DNA from 2 places in the Hippea jasoniae genome. Region 1 is predicted to be linked to the other one. Evidence: riboswitches for the same ligand, from Rfam matches in the RefSeq annotation. Region 1 holds a riboswitch; the other holds the start of a gene.
What was found. Region 1 has a riboswitch for fluoride ahead of EK17_RS08025 (dynamin family protein). Riboswitches for the same ligand answer to the same signal wherever they lie in the genome.
Positions count from the first base shown of each region.

Region 2: it holds a riboswitch for fluoride, as region 1 does, so the genes downstream of both, EK17_RS07270 (respiratory chain complex I subunit 1 family protein) here and EK17_RS08025 (dynamin family protein) in region 1, are expected to answer to the same signal.

Region 1 covers NZ_JQLX01000016.1:72,776-82,912, reverse strand. Annotated here, with positions in the region: gene EK17_RS08060 (heterodisulfide reductase-related iron-sulfur binding cluster) at 1-39, shown strand, start outside; gene EK17_RS08055 (amidase) at 65-1,552, opposite strand; gene EK17_RS08050 (trimeric intracellular cation channel family protein) at 1,617-2,237, shown strand; gene EK17_RS08045 (OmpP1/FadL family transporter) at 2,448-3,821, opposite strand; tRNA gene EK17_RS08040 (tRNA-Arg) at 4,134-4,210, shown strand; gene EK17_RS08035 (YdcF family protein) at 4,350-5,126, opposite strand; gene EK17_RS08030 (gamma-glutamylcyclotransferase family protein) at 5,116-5,586, opposite strand; gene EK17_RS08025 (dynamin family protein) at 5,583-7,322, opposite strand; fluoride riboswitch at 7,343-7,410, opposite strand; gene EK17_RS08020 (tRNA (adenine-N1)-methyltransferase) at 7,423-8,223, opposite strand; gene EK17_RS08015 (adenine deaminase) at 8,220-9,824, opposite strand; gene EK17_RS08010 (MBL fold metallo-hydrolase) at 9,825-10,137, opposite strand, start outside.
Region 2 covers NZ_JQLX01000015.1:46,259-56,395, reverse strand. Annotated here, with positions in the region: gene EK17_RS07275 (NADP-dependent isocitrate dehydrogenase) at 1-2,149, opposite strand, end outside; fluoride riboswitch at 2,311-2,381, shown strand; gene EK17_RS07270 (respiratory chain complex I subunit 1 family protein) at 2,402-3,352, shown strand; gene EK17_RS07265 (hypothetical protein) at 3,349-3,984, shown strand; gene EK17_RS07260 (proton-conducting transporter transmembrane domain-containing protein) at 3,987-5,360, shown strand; gene EK17_RS07255 (hydrogenase large subunit) at 5,357-6,565, shown strand; gene EK17_RS07250 (hypothetical protein) at 6,575-7,033, shown strand; gene EK17_RS07245 (proton-conducting transporter transmembrane domain-containing protein) at 7,030-8,892, shown strand; gene EK17_RS07240 (site-2 protease family protein) at 8,963-9,586, shown strand; gene amrS (AmmeMemoRadiSam system radical SAM enzyme) at 9,596-10,137, shown strand, end outside.

The DNA.
Region 1 (10,137 bases):
GATATTGCACAGATTGTTGAAAGCCAGCTTGAAAATTGATCAGGGGGGCACAAGCCCCTCTTTTTTACAAATCAGGCAATCTTTTAAAAAATCCCCCAACGGCTTCTTCTATCTGGGCCGATAATTTTAACAGCAAATCTTCTCTGCCAAATGCTGCCATAAGCTGGACTCCAACAGGCAAACCGTTTGTTGTAAAACCCATGGGCAGTGATATGGCAGGTTGACCTGTCTGGTTGGCAAGCTGTGTAAATGGCAGTTTGGAGAGCTGTTTATATGCTATCTGATCAAGAATACCGGCTTTGTGAATAACTCCTTCAGCGCCAATACTTGAAAGCAGGTTCATTAAAAAATTTTCTAAAGCCGAAGGTGTAAGCTTACCCAATTTTGCAGGCAGATCTGCAAGTGTGGGCGTTAAATAAATATCGTATTTGTTGTGAAACTGTCCCATTACACGCGATGCGTTATCAAATACAAACTTTGCTTTAGAAATCTCATAAGCTGGAATTTTTTTACCCAGCCTTGCCAGAATCCATGTGGAGATTTCTACCTCCGATTTTGTTATCTCTTTGCCTCTGAGTTTTGATGCTATTTCAATATCCAGTGCTGTCTCAGAACACATCAAAAGGACATAACTTTTTGCAAGTTGCATATAATCAAGTTTGGGTTTATCTTCAACAACGATATGTCCTAAATCGCTCAACAATTTTGCTGTTTTTTCAACGCTTTGTCTAACCTCTGAATTGATTTTATCTCCAAGTGGTGAATCAAGATTAAATGCGATCATAAGTTTTTCTGGCGGTGTTTTTATTTCTTCAATATAGGGTTTTGCAGGTGGCTTGATAATATAGGGTGCACCGACTGTTTCACCCTGTGTTAAATCAAGCAACAAAGCAGAATCTCTCACACTTTTTGTTATTACATGCTCTGCTACAAGACCCATCCACACATCGCCAAAAACCGGTCCTGTTGGCGTTCTACCCCTCGATGGTTTTAAACCCACAAGGCCACAGCAGGATGATGGAATTCTTATCGAACCACCACCATCATTACCACATGCAATTGGTACCATGCCGCTCGCCACAGCGGCAGCAGAACCTCCACTTGAGCCACCGCTTGAATGTTTTAAATTCCATGGATTTTTTGTGGGACCAAATGCCCTTGGCTCTGTGGTGCCCATAAGTCCAAATTCCGGCACATTTGTTTTTCCTAAAATAATGGTTCCCGTTTGCTTGATCCGCTTAACATAGTCTGAATCCTCACCAGCTATGTAGTTTTTCATCGCCTTTGAGCCCATTGTGTATCTAACGCCTTTTAGAGATTGCAATATATCCTTAAGCAAAATAGGCACCCCATCAAGCGGTTTGTCTGTGACTTGCTGGTTAACTTTATTGGCATAATCATAGGTTTTTGTGATTACCGCATTGATTTTTGGATTGATCTTTTCTATCCTCTCAATTGCCTCTTCAGCTACCTCTTTTTTTGAAAGTTCACCGCTTTTTATTAGCTCTGCAATTTTGGTTGCATCAAAATAGGGATATTCTTTGATTGCCATAGACACCTCCACTTTTTTGTTTTAAAATAACATCAAAACGGCAAAATTTCTACGGAGTTTTTGAATGTTTGAGCTTGGCGGTTTTGCATACAGTATAACAAACGACATTGGCTTAATTGCCTTTGCTATTGCAGGCTCATATAAGGGCATTAACAGGAAATTGGACATTTTAGGTGTATCGATTTTGGGTTTTTTAACTGCTTTGGGTGGTGGTATAACACGGGATGTGCTGGCAAACAGAACTCCTGCAGCCTTTTGCGGATACAACGATATAGGTTTTACAGCGTTAGGTATTCTGATTGCGCTGTTGATATATAAAATCTCCTCAAAGGATCTATCAAAAAGTGTTATTTTAAAAATATTCGATGCCGTTGGCCTTGCAGCCTTTGCCGTGACAGGTGGTGTTGTGGCTTTCAACAGCGGATTTAATATAGCAGGCATTATCATGCTTTCCTTTCTAACCGCTGTAGGTGGGGGCATGATTAGTGATGTTCTAAGCAACACAACACCCCTTGTTTTAAAAGAGGATTTTTATGCAACATGTGCAATTATAGGCGCTATATGGTTTTATATTGCAATTAAGATGGGTTTGAATGGCAATATTGTTGTATATTCCACATTCTGCGTGGTGTTCGTTATAAGGGTGCTTGCCATATTTTTTGGCTGGAAATTGCCAAAACTTTAGCATTTAGCTGCCTCTAAAGCTGCACCAAGTGCTCCAACAATTTGAGGATTTTCGGGAACAATAGGTTTTAAATCTGATTTTTATTACATCATTTTTAGGATGCCAAATTTACATATATAAAAGATCCGGCGTTTGTTTTTTAGTGGAAAGTTTCTTACTTGTTGAATCAAATGTTTGTAAGGGAGGACTAAATAGTCCTCCCTTTAAAGATTAAAATTTGTAATTTAGTGTTATTGCATAACCCCAAATATGTCCAGAGGCGGTGGTTTTTACTTTACCGTTCTGTATGCCTGAAGTTGTAATTGATTGGTATGAACTATTTAATTCCTCGCTTTCACCTCCGATAATTCTTTTTTGCATCGAAACAGTGTACTGAGCTGCTAAATCTACACTTAACCTACCAAAATTCAAACCTGCTCCCAACGAAAATGTGCTTTTGTTGCCATCTGGCCATATTGCGTCAAATGTATTATCTGGGATTGGTGAGGGATCGTAATAATAACCTCCCCTCAATGTGACAACATTTGAGAGTTTGTATTGAGCACCGAATCTAAATTGAAGTGTATTTTTCCAATACCTTGGAAATGTTTTACTATACAAGCTTTTATATGTATTAATGGGGCCAAAAATAATTGGAATTTCAAGAGCGGGATTGAAATTAGAAGTATATTTATTGATTAAACTCCAATGAGTCCATTCTATATCAGCCTCAAGAGATAATTTTTTTATGGGTATATATCTTATACCAAATTGTATCTGATCAGGATGATCTATTGTGGTTGTGGCATTTACTTTTTGAAGTACTTTTCCTGTTGCATCTTTTACTTTAACGGTACCCTTGAAATTTGTATGGGTTCTTGATCTATATGTTAAGCCCAATATTAATTTATCAGAAGGTTTATACATGATACCAACATTAAATGAATAATTTGCATAATCTGTTAAGTCACTCTCAATTTTTGTTCCCTCTAGTAGGTTAACAGTACCATTATCTAAATATTGCCAATTTTTAGTACCGGTTTTTGACATTCCTATTAGAATACCAAAACCTATAGACCATTTATCATTGATTTTATATGCGATAGTAGGGTTTATAACTTCTCTGAAATAGTAAGATTCGTAGGAGTTATATGCTGCAGGGTTTTTCGCTAAATTATCGTCCCATTTAATATGAAGTCCATAAGGTACATAAGCAGCTATCCCGAATACAAATCTATCATTATTTGGGAACGGCATTGCAAAACCAATAAAAGGAATAACGAGGTTGGGTGAGGTATCTTTTATGCTTACGCCATATGGGGTTATTTTATGATATGAATCTTCGGCTCTGTAGTTACCTAATTTTAGGCTTGGATCTAATAATTCTGCACCCATACTGAGTGTGGGTTTTTTTATTTGGGTCAAACCCGCCGGGTTATAGTATGCTGCAAATGGACCATCTGCATAAGCTGCATACGCACCGCCCAGTGCAATTGCCTTTGCCCCTATGCCGTAAGTATCAACATTGCCAGCAAAGGCTATCGTTGACGGTAGCGTTAATAATGTTCCCAAAGAAAGAACTACAACTAACAACCAGCGTTTCATAACAAATCCCTCCTTTAAAAATTAATTTTTCCTACCTTTTCTACCAAAAAATATATTAAATGTCAATAAAAGTTATAGATTTTTAATGATAGTAAATTAGTGATATATGCTATTTTTTTGCTATTTTTTTAAAATTAATTTGATAGTTTAACGTATGCGTTAAGCTATCTTGGTATTGTTTGAGAGCTAAGTAGCAATTTATCCTTGTTGTGCTTAGGAATTATAATTATATTGAAATAATGTTTTAAAAATTTAAAGTAAAGCTCTCTTTTTCTTGACATGAAAGATAAAATTTTATAGATAAACCCTGCTGCCCCGATAGCTCAGTAGGATAGAGCACAGGATTCCTAATCCTGGTGCCGCAGGTTCGAATCCTGCTCGGGGCACCATTTTTTGTTGATTTGCAGCCAATCCCAAGACCCACCAAAAACCACCTTCAACCCCTCAAACCAAAATGGGGCTATTTTGGGACAAATTTTCTGGCAACAACCTATTGAATTGTACAAGACCTTTTTAGACTTTGTTTAGCTACACCTTTTTAAAAAATCTCTCAATCAGATAAAAATATGCAATACCGATATATTCCTTAATTGCAATAGAGGAATCTCTAAAATAGCCAATATGAGGAACAAATGAATAATAGCCATAGGATGTGTGATAAATTCTATAATCTGCTGGCACTGGCTGGGCTTTTATGCCAAATGATTTAAAAATTAACATACTGCGTGGCATGTGATAGGCGCTTGTGATTAAACATATTTTTGAGTGTTTAACGATTCTTTTGACAAACAGGGCGTTTTCAAATGTGTTTTTGCTTTTGTTATCCTCAATAATCATGTTGCCACCAACCCCTAATCTAACAAGAAAATTTTTCATCGTATAAGCTTCAGGATAGGCATTTTGACGCAACAGGCCGCCACTTACAATAATTGGTTTTTTGATGGATTTATAGACTTTTAAAGCTACAATCAATCGTTTTAGTGTTGAGCAGGAGGGAGCTGGCTTGTTAGTAAAGGCTTTTGAGTGGTATATTTGGCCGCCACCCAAAACAACGATGTAGTTGCAACTAAACGATTGTGGAAAATTGAATCGATTTTCAAGCGGGTTTAGAAGCATATCCTTTACTGGCTCGATAGATAAAAGATATGTTAAAAAAAGCGTAAAAATAAGCAGTATTTTTGCCGCTCTTAGCTTTTTTAAAAATAACAAGAGTAAAGTTATTATAAGCAAAAGCACAATAAAACCCGGTGGAACTAAGAAGTATCCTATCGTTTTTGAGATAAAAAAGATAAGTTTATAAAGCATCTTCAATGCTCCAGTTGATATCAGCTGTGGCTGTTTGTTTTAATGTGAAGCGATAGTTTTTGGGTAGCTGCTTTGATGCCTCTAATATAAGCTTCAAATAATTTTTGGCAGGTCTAGATATAAAATGCTCCTTTACAAAAGCGATATAGACTATCGCCTCTGTTTGAGAGTTTTTTGTTATTACGGGCAGTTTGATACGGCTGTAGCAGTCTGGGTATCCTTCCCATCTGTCAAGCTTTTTTAGATCTCTTTTGAAAATCTTAAGCAACCTGCCCCAGACCCTCCTGTTTGTCGATTTTTTTATATTTGCATAGGCAATATGGGGATTGTCTTTATCGTATCTGTTAAAGGTGATTGTATAGTGTCTGATATAGCCTGTTTTATTTTTTAATACAGCCACTTTTAGCTTTTTTAGGAGTTTTAAATTCATATTCGAGCCGTATGCAAAATAGTATATCATGTATTTAATCTGTTTTTTAATGCCTCTAATTCTTCTTTTATCTTGAGCAGTTTTTCTGTGTTTTTCTGGATTTCTCTTAGTTTTGTTTCAACTTCCTGCTCGTTTTGCTCTTTTAGGGCAAGCGATTTTTTTAACGCCTCATTGATTGAGTCGATTGTTAGTTGCAACTTGTCTTTTAGCTGATCTTTGAATGCAAAAGTGGTTTCCCTGACCCTTTTTGTTAAATCATATCTAACCCTGCCGCAATGCCTGTCAAACAGCTCTATGGTCGTTTTTTTGATATGTTTAGCTGCTATCCTTTTGCCGATAAAAAACGGCAGTTTTGTTCTAAAGGTGGTGGCAAAGATATTCAAAATTCCCATCTGATCCTCAAGCATAAAGTAAAAATCGCTTTTTTGAGATAGTTTTTCTTTGTCAATGTAGGCATTTAGCTCCACCTCAAACAGTTCTGATGCACTTTTAATGATTTGCTTTATCTTTGAGTTTATCTTTGAGGCTAAATCTTCATAAACCGCCTCAACCCTTTTTGATATTATGTCTGATTGTTGTTTTCTCCACTCTGAAAAGATTTCCATAATATAGCCGTTCATTTTTTGGGTCATTTGATTTTCGAATTCTTCTGTTGATAGTTTTTGTTTTGAAAGCTCATCATAATGTTTCTGCATGTTTTCAATTAGCTGTGGTAGATGGTCCTCTTTGAGCTTTTCTATCTCATCGTCAAGTTCTGCGTAGATTTTCTCTATGCGCTTATCTAAAATATAGCTGTATTCTTCAGCCTCATCTTCGATTGTTTTTATAAACCTGCTAAATTCATCTATTTTTGATTTTAACTGATCAACGGACAGTTTCTGGGTCTGTGTTTGAATTTTATAAGATGTAAGCTCATTGTTTATATGCCTAAGCAGCATATTTGTTGTAGATAAAGCTATGATGTTAAACCTCTCTGTTTCGATAAATCTATCAAGGTCTGTTTCTATTTGCTTAATATTTGAGCTTTCCAATTTTTGCGAATCTTTATTGAGCTTTGCCTCCAAAGCCTCTTTTGCAGAGACTGGATAGATTTTTACATCCCTTTTTGTGTATTCTTTAAGTAGATTCCTGTTGAACTCAACCACCTCTTGAAGTTCATCCTCTGAAACAATGTCGATTTTATTTAAAACAAAAAAGAATTTTTCCGTATAGGCTTTTGCGTTTTTTAAAAACTCTATCTCAGCCTCACCCAGTGGCGGATCGGGGCTCATAACAAATATTGCGGCATCGCAGTAGGGTAAAAAGTTGTATGCAACATCTGTGTTATGCTTAAAAACGCTGCCTATTCCTGGTGTATCAACGATTCTTATGCCCTTTTTTAAATATTCTGATGGATGATAGACCCACACCTCTTTGACATTGAGTTTGTTTTCTGGATTGTGTTTTTCTGTAACATAAATCGATACTTCATCAACTGGGATCTGTTTTGTTGATTTATCCATAAACTTTACAACTGCGTATTTCTCTGGGTTATATGAGATAATGGTAACAATTGAGGTTAATGGCAATATAGAAGAAGGCACGATTTTTTCACCCAGAAGGGCATTGATGAAAGTTGATTTGCCCCGTTTGAACTGTCCAATAATGACCAAGTTGAAATGTTCCTGAGTTAGTTTTTCGTAGGCTTTTTTTAGTTGCTTTGCATCTGGAGTAATCTTATTTAGCTTTTCAATGGTCAAATGAAGTTGATTTTTAAGCTTTTCCATAAAAACCTCCCCATCGATTTGTCATGGTAGAGGTTATCATCCCCTTTTAAAGGGGCTTTTTTAGGCTAACCTCATAGCCTTTTTTGAGAAATATATCAAATTATGGGGTATCTTCAAGCGTTGCTATTTTTCGTGCAAATATCAAAAACGCCGTATGGGCACTCATTACATCTTTGGGCCTTAATCTTTCTGGATTTGTTTTCCAGTCACGTTTTATTATCTCGCTTACCTCGATATCTATTAAAGGCAGTGTTTCCATTGCTTTGAGAGTCGATGAAACCTGATTGGTTGTTGGCACCAGAACCGCAAGCATCCTGCCGTTTTTTAATGTTTTGACAACATTGCTTAAATAAAGCCACGGCTCTTTAACATCTAAAAAGAACGCATCGGCTGTTTCAACTTCATCAAAACCTTCGGCTATATTGCGATGTTTTATTTCAATATTTCCATCAAGACCGATTTTTTTTAAATTTTTAAGGGCGTTTTTTATAAATTTTTCTTCTGCTTCATAGCTTATTAATTTTCCACTGCTGCCCACAATTGTTGCAAACACAGCACTCATTGCACCGCTTCCAATGCCGCTTTCTATAACGACGCTACCCGGTTTAACATCGAGTCTCAATGCAATGTATGCTGCATCTTTGGGATAGACGATCTGAGTTAGCCTATTAAGCTTAAACATAATAAAATCATAAAGCGTGGCAGGAAGAAGTAGATATTTGCGCCCAAGATGGGTCTTAACAGGGCTACCAAACGGTGTTGCAAGGATTTTATCTTTTTCGATATAGCCATGCTGGGTGGAGAATCTCTCAGGCATCGTTTCTATGTTGAAAATGTATTTTTTGTTTTTTTCAGGTTCAAGCAGGATGATTAAGTCGTTTGTTTTGGGTTTGTAGCTCATTTTACAAACTCAAACCTGTCCACATCAAACAGACCTTTATCGGTTAGTTTTAGATGAGGAATCACCTCAAGCGCCATAAACGAAAGCATGCCAAACGGACTTGAGAGGTTGCATCCAAGTTCTTGTGCCTTCTCTTTTATGATTTTTTCTTCCTTTAAAATTTCATCTGCCTTTTTATCCGAAACAATACCGCCCACAGGCAGTTTCAATATGTAGGTTTTTTTGCCATCGTAGACTGCCTGCCCTCCTCCTGCTTTAACTACAGTCTCTACAGCCACTTTTATTGCCTCATCGCTTGTGCCAACTGCAACAATGTTGTGGCAGTCATGGGCAACAGATGAGGCTAACGCTCCTTTTTTTAAACCAAACCCTCTGATTTTGCAAGCAGCTTTGTTGTTGTGTCCATACCTTTCAAAAACAGCAAGCTTGAGTGTATCTGTTTCTAAATCGTAAATCTCATCATCTGTTTCAATCTTATCTGTAATTAAAGAGCCGTTTTTGATGCCAATCGATAGGTTTTCTATGGCTATTTCTGGTGTTTCTATAGGTGTTTTTATGTTTATTGTGTGGTAGAATTGCTCATCGACTACTGGCTTTGTGCTGTCCTCTTTTAAAAGCTTTCCGTTTACGATAACATTAACAACATCAAAGTTTTTGTCAAACAGCACTAAATTAGCCCTATAGCCTTTCTCTATTTTTAAGAATTCATTAAAACCGTAATGCTTAAGGCCGTTGTAGCTTGCTGCCTTAAGTGCAATAATAGGCTTAACACCCAATGATATAGCCCTTTTTAGGTTGTAGTTCATATGTCCAAATCTAAATATATCCTCAACGGTTTTATCATCGCTGCAAAAGGCTGCATTGTCGGGATATTCTTCTAAAATTGAGTATGCTTTATCCTCAAGATGCTCTGCTGAGCCCTCTCTTAAAAACACAAAAAAACCCAGCTCTATTTTTTGTTTTAGCTCATCGTAGCTATAGCTTTCATGGTCGTTATCAACACCGGCAGCTTTGTATTTTTTAAGAGTTTCTAAATCGAGCATGGGGGCATGTCCATCAACACGTTTGCCTGCCTGTTTGGCTATCTTTATCATTTCTTTGAATTTTGGGTCGCCACCAACAACACCTGGCACATTCATCAACTCTCCAAGACCAACGACCCTATCGTTGTTTATGAGGACTGATACATCCTCAGGTGTGATTGAACCACCGCTTGTTCCAAACTCTGTGGCTGGCACGCAGGATGGGATGCTGAATTTTATCAATGCAGGTGAGCGTTTGGCGTTTTCTATAAAAAATTCAACACCTTTGATTCCTTTAACATTGGCGATTTCGTGGCAGTCTGCAACGGCAAACAGCGTGCCAAATGTTGCTATAGTTCTACCAAACTCCTCAGGCAGCATATAGCTGCTTTCGATATGGCAGTGGCAGTCGATAAGCCCCACGCTTAAATAGTTTCCATCTGCATCGATAACCACATCTGCATCAATCGGTGTTTGTGAAACTGTTTTTATTTTGCCGTTTTGTATGCCTACAGATGCTTGCCTGAATGTTAGGTTTTCATAGTCTGCTACAAGCGCATTATTTATCGCAAGATCCATTTAAACCTCCAGCGTTGCACCAACGCCTGCAAAGAAAAATCTATCTTTAAGCTTTGCATAAAGCTCAGCTGAAATTCTTAAACCCGTGCAGTGCGATGCGCCTAATTTCTGTATGTTGTATTGATCGATAACCTTAAGAGTTTCGTTTATTTGATCTTTTGTTGCAAAACCAAGGTGTGTGCCACCTAAAACAGCGTAAATCTCTTTTTGATTAGTTTTTTTGATGAAGTGGTTGAGGATATTAACGATGCCTGCATGAGCACAGCCTAAAATCACAACAAGCCCTTTTGAAGTTTCTATTGCCATCGAAAAA
Region 2 (10,137 bases), on a different contig from region 1:
CGATATCCTGAGGTGCACCCTGACAATCTGTCAAATCCTTTATAATCTTTTCTTCATTTTCTGCAAGCTCTTTTGCTATAGGCTCAAAAATCCTCTTAAGTTCTTCATCCTCATTTTGCTGTGCCAACGCCTCAGCCCAGTATTTTGCAAAGTAGTAATGCTCGCCCCTTGTATCAAGCTGACCGACCTTTCTGCCAGGCCATTGTTGATTTTCAAGGATCTTTGTCATCGCTTTATCAACGGCATCAGACATAATTTTTGCTCTCTTATTACCATACTTTTCACCTATATACTCAAGCGATGCAAACAATGCGCCAAACTCACCCAACGAATCCCATCTCAAATGGCCTTCTTCTATAAGCTGCTGGGCGTGCTTTGGTGCTGAACCGCCTGCACCTGTTTCAAACAGACCACCACCTGCAAGCAATGGCACGATAGAAAGCATCTTGGCGCTTGTGCCAACCTCAAGAATCGGGAACAGGTCTGTTAGATAATCCCTCAAGACATTACCAGTAACAGAGATTGTATTTTCTCCTCTTCTGATGCGCTCAAGTGAGAATCTCATAGCATCCTGAGGTTTCATTATCCTTATATCAAGACCCTCTGTATCGTAATCTTTTAGGTATTCATTAACCTTTTTAATAAGCTGGGCATCATGAGCCCTATCCTCATCAAGCCAGAAAATTGCAGGATAACCGGTTGCCCTTGCCCTTCTTACTGCAAGACCAACCCAATCCTTGATAGCCTCATCCTTTGCCTGACAACCCCTCCAGATATCGCCCTTTTCAACATTATGCTCAATCAAAACATTGCCATTTTCATCAACAACCCTAACAACACCATCGGCTGGTGCTTCAAAGGTCTTGTCGTGGGAGCCATACTCCTCAGCCTTCATAGCCATCAAACCCACATTGGAGACATCTCCCATTGTTGTTCTGTCAAACTGACCGTTGCGTCTGCAATCCTCAACAATCTCTTTATACATCGTTGCATAACTTCTATCGGGAATAATGGCTTTTGTATCGTGAAGCTGGTCGTCTTTACCCCACATTCTACCGCCATCCCTGATCATAGGAGGCATTGAAGCATCAATAATGATGAGATTGGGTGCATGAAGGTTTGTTATACCCTTTCTTGAGTCAACCATAGCAAGCTCTGGATTCTTTTCATAAACCGCTTCTATATCTGCCTCAATCTCTTTTCTTTTTGCCTCATCAAGTTTTGAAATCCTGTCGTATAAATCGCCAAGACCGTTTCTTGGATTGACACCTAACTCTTCAAAGGTCTCTTTATGTTTCTCAAACACATCCTTGAAGTAGATTTCCACAGCATGACCGAACATAATCGGGTCTGATACCTTCATCATGGTGGCTTTTAAGTGCAGTGACAGCAGTACATCCTTTTCTTTTGCATCTTTAATCTCTTTATCATAAAACTCTCTCAATGCTTTAACGCTCAAATATGTTCCGTCAAATACTTCACCCTTTAAAAGGTGCAACTCTTTCATTACCTTTTTGTTGCCATCTTTATCGACAAACTCGATCTTGATGTCCATTTCTCTGTCAGCGGTAAATGACTTTTCATGCTCATAAAAATCGCCACTATCCATATGGGCAACATGTGTTTTTGAGTCTTTTGGCCAATCCTGAAGCGGCAATCCCATAGAATCGGGGAATTTTTTGGCAAACTCTTTAACCGATGTGGGCAATCTCCTGTCTGAGTTACCCTGTCTTAACACAGGGTTGACAGCACTACCCAAAACCTTTGCGTATCTTTCCTTGATTTCTTTTTCTTTCTCATCCTTTGGCTCTTCTGGATAATCAGGCACATTAAAGCCTTTTTCCTGAAGCTCCTTAATAGCTGCTTTTAGCTGGACAACGCTTGCCGAAATATTCGGCAGTTTCATAACATTGGCCTCAGGTTTTTTAACAAGCTCACCTAAATAGGCCAAATCATCCTCAATCCTCTGATCCTCTTTTAAATACTCTGGAAATGTTGCAAGGATTCTACCTGCAAGTGAGATGTCTCTAAGCTCCATATCAACATCAGCATGCTTCAAAAATGCCTTAACTATAGGCAATAAAGAGAATGTGGCAAGATAGGGTGCCTCATCTGTTTTAGTCCACACAATCGTTGGTTTCTCAGCCATCTTCTGCTCTCCTTTCTATAAAAATTTTTATTTTCTTCATCCCTAATTGCTTTTTTAATTTTCTGGTCTTGGTATATAAAAAAACCGCATATGTGTCAAGCATTTTAAAAAATTGCAACAATAAGTTGACATTCACAATCTCGCAGGTATAATTGGCTTTGCGATTAACAGGCGGAGGAGTTCGCCTATTAACCGCCTTACCCTCAGGTAGGCCAATAACTCCTGCTAAATCATATTGTAGGGAGGTTCCCTATGCTATTTGCGTTGAGCATATTACAGTTGCTCTATGTAGTTATTTTTGCCCCTCTGATTGCAGGCATATTTGCCAAACTCACAGAGATATTTGAGTCAAAGGAAGGTCCTTCGATTTTTCAGCCGTATTACGATTTATTTAAACTTTTTGGTAAACAGAGCGTGGTGCCTGAGGTTGCAAGCGGTTTGTTTAGGGTTGTACCCTATCTTACATTTGCCATGTATATGTTTCTTACGCTTGTTTTACCCATAATTACGGCATTCCCTCTAACATTTGGCCCCGTTGTAGATTTTATAGGCGGCGGTCTTGTTTTCGGAGCTATTGCTTCCTTAAAAAAGATTGCATCATTGGATAGCCGCAACAACTACTCACATTTAGGTGTTTCACGTGCTTCATCGATTGGAGCATTATCAGAGCCAATCGTAGTGCTAATTTTTATAACTTTTGGTGTCATATCCCATACCAACAATCCATATGTGGTTAACAATATACTTCAGACATCATCTCACTGGTATATGTCTTTGATCCACTGGTTTGTTGTTGTTGCCTTCTTTATGGCGCTTCTTGTTGAAACAGGAAAACTACCCATAGAATCTCACACATCCAACGAATTCGGTATGATCGATCAGGCAATAGAGCTTGAATATTCTGGTAGCGAATTAGCTTTTATGAAATGGGGGAGTTATATAAAGCAATTTTTGCTTGCAAGTGTATTTTTAAATGACTTTCTTTTTCCTTTCTTTGTACCCATGAAACCATCAATAGCGTCTGTTTTTATTTATAGCATTATACATCTTGCCAAGCTAACAGTTTTGTTTTTCATTATTGCAGTTATTCAATCAACTGTATCAAAGTACAAGCTATTTAAGAATTTTGAGTATGTAGCTGTTGCATTCTCTATAGCATTTCTTGCGATTATCATCTACTTTGCAAGCGGAGGTAATATATGAAAGAGTTTTACATGATTATAGGCTTTGCCCAGATATTACTTGTTATATTCATGCAGTGGCAGATATACCTAAAAAAATTTGTCCTCACTTTTGCCTTCTCATCCCTGCTTATAGCATTATTTTTATTTGCCAACGGGATATACAAAAACAGCATAGAACTGCTAATACTGGCAGCTTTAACGCTCCTTGTAAGGGCTTTTTTTATCCCTGCATATATATTGAAAAAGATCGGAACCCCTTTCAAGGCAAGGCAACCAAAAGCGGTTATCCCAACAGCCCTATCGATTGTTATTTCATTGATGTTGGTAGTGCTGGCATATATTATTTATCGTTTTACACTTTACAATATCGTGGAACTAAAGGCTGGATCGATAGCAATTGCGATAATTCTTCAGGGCATTTTTTTGGTTATTTCAAGAAACAATGCTTTTATCCAACTAATAGGTTATATGGTTATGGAAAACAGTATCTTTTTATTTGCTGGTTATATGTTTTATCAGCTACCGTTTATTGTTGAAGGAGGTATTTTACTTGATCTTATAGGCATTGTTATGATCTCGGCAATTATAATGAAACTAAGGGAGAAAAGTTTACCAGAAACAGTTAATGAATTTGAAGAGTTCAGGGGGTAGCTATGGAAATTGTTGTAATAGGGATTGTCCTACCTCTAATTGCCTCTATTCTGTGCCTTATAAACAACAACATTCTCGCATATGTTGCAACTACTTTTGCGGCTTTATTAGACACCCTGATAGCCTTAAAACTTTTTTATGTACCAGTCACTACAGAAGGCATGTTATACATAGATGGATTCTCAAAACTTCTTTTTTTCACCATCTCATTTATCTATCTTACAACTGCCATCTACTCTGAAAGCTATTTAAACCATGTGGAAAAACCTCTCCTTAGGCGCAATATCTATTTTTTATTTTTAAACCTGTTTGTGCTCTCAATGCTTGTTAGCAGCGTTGTTGATAACATAGGCCTTTTGTGGGTATCTATAGAGGCCACAACAATAACAAGTGCCCTGCTTGTGGCAATAGATAACGACGAAGCGGCCATAGAATCCTCATGGCGATATATAATAATCGTATCTGTTGGCTTGATTATATCGCTTGTAGGTATTTCATTCATTTACGGTGCAACACACACACTATCAATTAAACAACTCCTAAACATTAAACATGTAAACACAAAACTTCTAACCATAGGTGTTGCTTTATCGGTTGTTGGGTTTTCCACAAAGGCTGGTATATTTCCACTACATACATGGCTACCAGATGTTCATGGACGTTCAATAGCACCTGTAAGCGCCATATTTTCTGCAATACTTCTGCCCACAGCACTTTATGCGGTTTATAGAGTTGAGCAATTCTCCCCCGATAAAGTCAGAACATTCAGCATTATTTTAGGATTTTTGTCGGTTGGGTTTGCTGCTATATTTCTTGTCTCTCAGAAATTTTACAAACGTATGTTTGCCTACTCATCAATAGAGAATATGGGCATGATTCTGATAGGTTTATCTCTAAACAATAGATATGCATTATTAGGGGCTATAATTCTGTTGATCTCTCATGCATTTGCAAAATCCTCGGTGTTTTATTCAACGGGTAATATATTAAACTTATACAAAACCCGTATGATCAATCGCATAAGGGGTTTGTCAGGCAATATCCCTAAAACAGCTTATGCATTAGTATTTTCATCACTTGCAATAGGTGGGGCACCGCCTTTTGGAAATTTCATTGGTGAGCTTTTAATAATATACGCCTTTTATTCAAAATTTGGCCTCTTTTATACACTCATACTTGTAGGCTTTCTGGGAATTGCCTTCTTCAGTATAAATTATAAAGTTGCATCGATGTCTTTCTCAAACTCTAAAACTTCACCAGACCTTTCAAAAAACATCTCAAGCTTAATACCTATTATCAATGTCGCAATGTCCTTTTTGGTGATATTTTTCATAGGCTTTATTGAAAAGATTCTTTTTATGGGGATGATAAAATGAGACTGTTAGGTGTAATAAATGAAAAACTGCTTTTGCAGGATGAAAACAGGTTTTTTGTAGAAAGCAATGAAAATATCCAGAAAACCTTTAAAAATTACAATTTTCTAAAAAACAGGGATACTGTTATTGGAGGCAACCCTATAACAGGGGAAGGCGTTTTTAATTTTAGATACGGACCTATCACAAGCGGTGTTAGGGAGGCTGGTGTATTCAATATATATACATTTGGTGAGCGCATACTATCAGTTAATATTGACTTAAGCTACAAAAAAAGAAACATAGAGAAACTCATGATAAATAAAACACCGCAAGAAGGACTAACATTTGCAAAGGCTGTTGTCACAAACTTTTGCGTCTCACACGCTTTAGCATATACAAGGGCAGTAGAAAAAGCCTTTGATATCAATGTAGGCAAAAACACAGAAAAAATAAGAGTCATAGCATTGGAGCTTGAAAGAATTTATAACCATATTCACCTTTTCGGCAAGTTGGCAAGGGGAGCAGCCCAGCAGGTGCTTGCAAGCCATTTAGAGGCTTTATATGAGGACAGTTTGCGTATTAACGAAGAACTCTGTGGTGATAGATTCCTGTCAAATGTTATAGAAATAGGCTCCTGCAAAATTAAGCAACAGGATTTTTCTAAAATTAAACAAAAACTTTTATCAATAAAAGAAAAGCTAGAGGAGCTACTTGAGCATGCTCTAAACAGCTATAATTTTGTTGATAGAATTTACCAAACAGCCGTTTTAGAAGATAAACAGGCTATAGAAATTGGCATAACCGGACCAAGCTTGAGGGCAAGCGGTATAAAAGAAGATTTAAGGTGCTTTGAGCCTATATATAAAGACTTTCACATTCAAACTCAGGAGGATGGTGATGCACTATCACGGCTTATTGTGCGCATAAAAGAAGCTGTATACTCGATAAATCTGATAATAGATTTAATTAACGAAATAGAACCACCCGATAATATTGAAATCAAAAACCAAAAAACAAAAGAAGCTATAGGTTATGCAGAATCACCAAGCGGCCTTGTGGTTTATTATCTACAATTTGAAAATAATAAGATTGAGCAGGTTTATATATCAACACCATCTGTTTTTGGCTTTAAGGCATTCTGCGATACATTTGCAGGCCATATATTTACCGACTTTAGTTTTGCATTCGATTCATTTGGGATTAATTTTGCCGATGCTGCAAGATAGGAGGTAAAAATGAAACCGTGGGCAATATTTGGACTAACACATAAACTCACAGAAACTCCACCAAAATGGAAATTCCAGGCAAAATCCATCTCTACTTTATTCAAAAAATCACTGCACTTTTTTGTTTTAGATAGCGGTTGCTCAAATAGATTACTTTTTGAGATGGATGCTGTATTATCGCCACAATACAATATTCACAGATTTGGCATATTCTCAACACAAACACCCAGACACGCTGATTTACTGATTGTGCTTGGCAAATGCAACCCGTCCATGGAAAAACCTTTATTTGAAGCGGTTAATCAGCTTCCTGAACCTTATGGCATCCTGTTGCTTGAAGAAAAGAATAGCATAGGAAAAAGCCTAAAAGATTTAGGTCTCCCTAATGTTATAGGTTTTTTTGATGAAGACCTCTCTGCAGATAAAATAGTATCACTGCTATTGAATATTAAGGAGGGCACATTATGATTATCCTTTATTTAATAGGAGCCATTGCGGGTTTTTTCAATAGAAAGATAAGCTACATAATAGCATTTATAGCATCAACTATAGCTTTGTTTATATCAATTAAAGCAGCATTTTTTGGGTATAGTAATGCCGTTGTATTCAAGGCTTTTGATTCAGTGTATATGGGTTTTTTAGTTGATAAAACAACAGGATTATTTCTGTTTATCAGCTCTCTTTCATTTATGGCTGTATCGTTATTTTCTATAGATTTTGGAATGCGTTACTCAAAAAGAATGGCCGTGCTGTTAAACTTAGATATGCTTGGTATGGTTATTATCCTATATGCCCATGACATGTTAACCTTTCTAATAGGCTGGGAGGTAATGACAATAAGTTCCTATTTGTTGATAGTGGAACATAAAGGTTCCTTTAAAGAAGCTTTTCAGTTTTTATCTTTTAGCGAACTGTCAACATTATCATTGATTATAGCTGCAATTGCACTGTTTAGACAAACATCAGGTTTTGTTTTCCCCAAACACATGGAAAATACAACCTTTTTATTTTTTGCATCCTTTGCCTTTATTGTAAAGATGGGCATTTTGCCGTTTCATACATGGCTTAAACAGGCACATGCAAAGGCTCCATCCAATGTGTCGGCTCTCTTGAGTGCACCCGTTACATTAATGGGTGTATACGGGCTTGTTAGAGTATTAGGTATCAGTGGTTATATACACAGCTGGGGAATAGTTGCAATTATTTTAGGATCTGTAAGTGCATTTTTTGGTGCTATAGGAGCTGCTTCAGCAAAAGGATTAAAGGTGTTGCCGGCTTATTCAACGGTCGAAAACAACGGCATGATTTTATCAATGCTTGGCTTTGTGGCGATTGCCAGACATCTAAACCATGCTTCAACTTTAGCAGACTTTGCCTTCATAGTTGTGATAATGCTTTCCTTAGCCCATACGGTTGCAAAAACCCTGCTATTTCTATCTGTAGGTCAGGCAAAAGAACAACTAAATGAAGAAAATATAGATAATGTAAGGGGAATTCACAGAAGTGTTGGCAAAATACCTGCATTGGGCATAGTGATTTCGGGCTTATCCTTCTCAGCTTTTCCAGGATTAATAGGATATGTTGCAGAATGGATGATGCTTGAGGCAATATTTCAATCCTATCAATTCTCAACCCTGTCCGATAGAATAGTAAGTTCAACTGCCGGTGTTTTGTTATCTCTTGCGGCAGGTTTTGCATCTTTTGCCATGATTAAGCTTATAGGATATTCTGCCGTTGGCTACCATCACAACAAAAAAGCTATACCCATGCCAAAAAGTTTTATGCAAACATCCCAGATTCTTCTTATGTTGATTATTATAGGATTTAGCTTCTTTGCCAGTAGATTAATATACACCCTTGGATACAAAAATTTTATTATAGGAGCCTTGGGCGTTCCGCAGGGATGGCTTATTGCATCTGCTAAACCTGTTTTTGGTGTAATTTCACCTGCATTTTTTGCCATTGTTCTATCAGGTCTATTCATAGTGCCACTAATCGTTTATCTAAAAACCTCCAGAACAACAAAAAGAGTGGTATCCTTCAACGGTGGATTGAGTTTGCAAGAGAGTGAGTATTTTACAGCAAATGCCTTTTCTTTCACAATAGAGTATATCTTGAGAATTTTATACAGAACAAAAGAAATAATCCAAAATAAACGCGCATATGTCCAAATTATAGATATATTTGAAACTTTTTATACAGTCCTGATAAGAATAACAAGAGTTATTTCCTATAGAATTAGCATTATTGTGATGAACTCAAAGATTCACATATACATAGCATACATGCTTTTTTTGTTTATTGCCGTATTTATTATTTTTGGATAGAAAATGACTCTATCCATCAATTATCTTGACTTTTTGGCTTCAATAAGGCATCCTTTCTTAAGGGGTGGATATGATTAATCCGCAGATTTTTTTAATGATTGTGCCGTTTCTTGTGGCCGTTGTGTTTCATGAGGTTTCACACGGCTATGTAGCATACAAATTGGGTGATAACACGGCAAAGTTTGCTGGCAGGCTAACGCTAAACCCGATAGCCCACATCGATATATTTGGCACACTTATCTTGCCTGCCCTATTGCTTCTTGCCCATTCACCTGTTATGTTTGGATGGGCAAAACCTGTACCTGTTAATTTCTTTAACTTAAGAAACCCAAAAAGGGATTCTGCTTTTGTTGCAGCAGCAGGTCCTATAACCAATTTAATTTTAGCAGTCATTTTTGCAGTTCTTTATCATATAAGTTTTTTGATTCCTGTTGAGGCTATTGCCCAGCCGTTAGTGTTGAGCTGTGCATACGGCGTGGAGATCAATCTCATTTTTGCCTTTTTTAACCTGATACCGATTTTGCCACTTGATGGCGGCAGAATTCTTGCAGCTTTCCTGCCACCCCAAATGGCTTATAAGTTTTCAAGAATAGAACCCTACGGCATATACATCGTAATAGGCTTGCTGTTTTTTGGGATTTTTAATGTCATTTATGCATGGTTTGTTATACCACTTGCAAGCATGCTGCTATAGGAGCGTAAAATGAAAGAGGCGTATCTGTATGAAAAATTAGATAACAATAAGGTTCAATGCAATTTATGCTCATTTAGATGCAAACTGGGGGAGGATAAATACGGTATCTGCAGCGTCAGAAAAAACATCAAAGGCACATTATACACACTCGTTTATCCCAAAACTGTGGCAAAGGCAACTGATCCAATAGAAAAAAAACCTCTGTTTCACTTTCTACCGGGCAGTAAATCCTACTCCATCGCCACTGTTGGATGCAATTTTCAATGCCTCTATTGCCAGAACTGGCAGATAAGTCAGTATCCCAAAGAAAACAAGATGCAGATCGTTGGTGAGGATTATCCTCCTGAAAGTGTTGTGGAGGATGCGATCGTCTCAGGCTGCAAATCGATTGCCTACACCTACACAGAGCCCACAATCTTTTTTGAATATGCCATAGACACAGCAAAGATAGCAAAACAGAAAGGACTTAAAAATATTTTTGTCTCAAACGGATACATGACAAAAGAAGCGATAGATATGATGGACGGATTGATCGATGCTGCAAACATCGA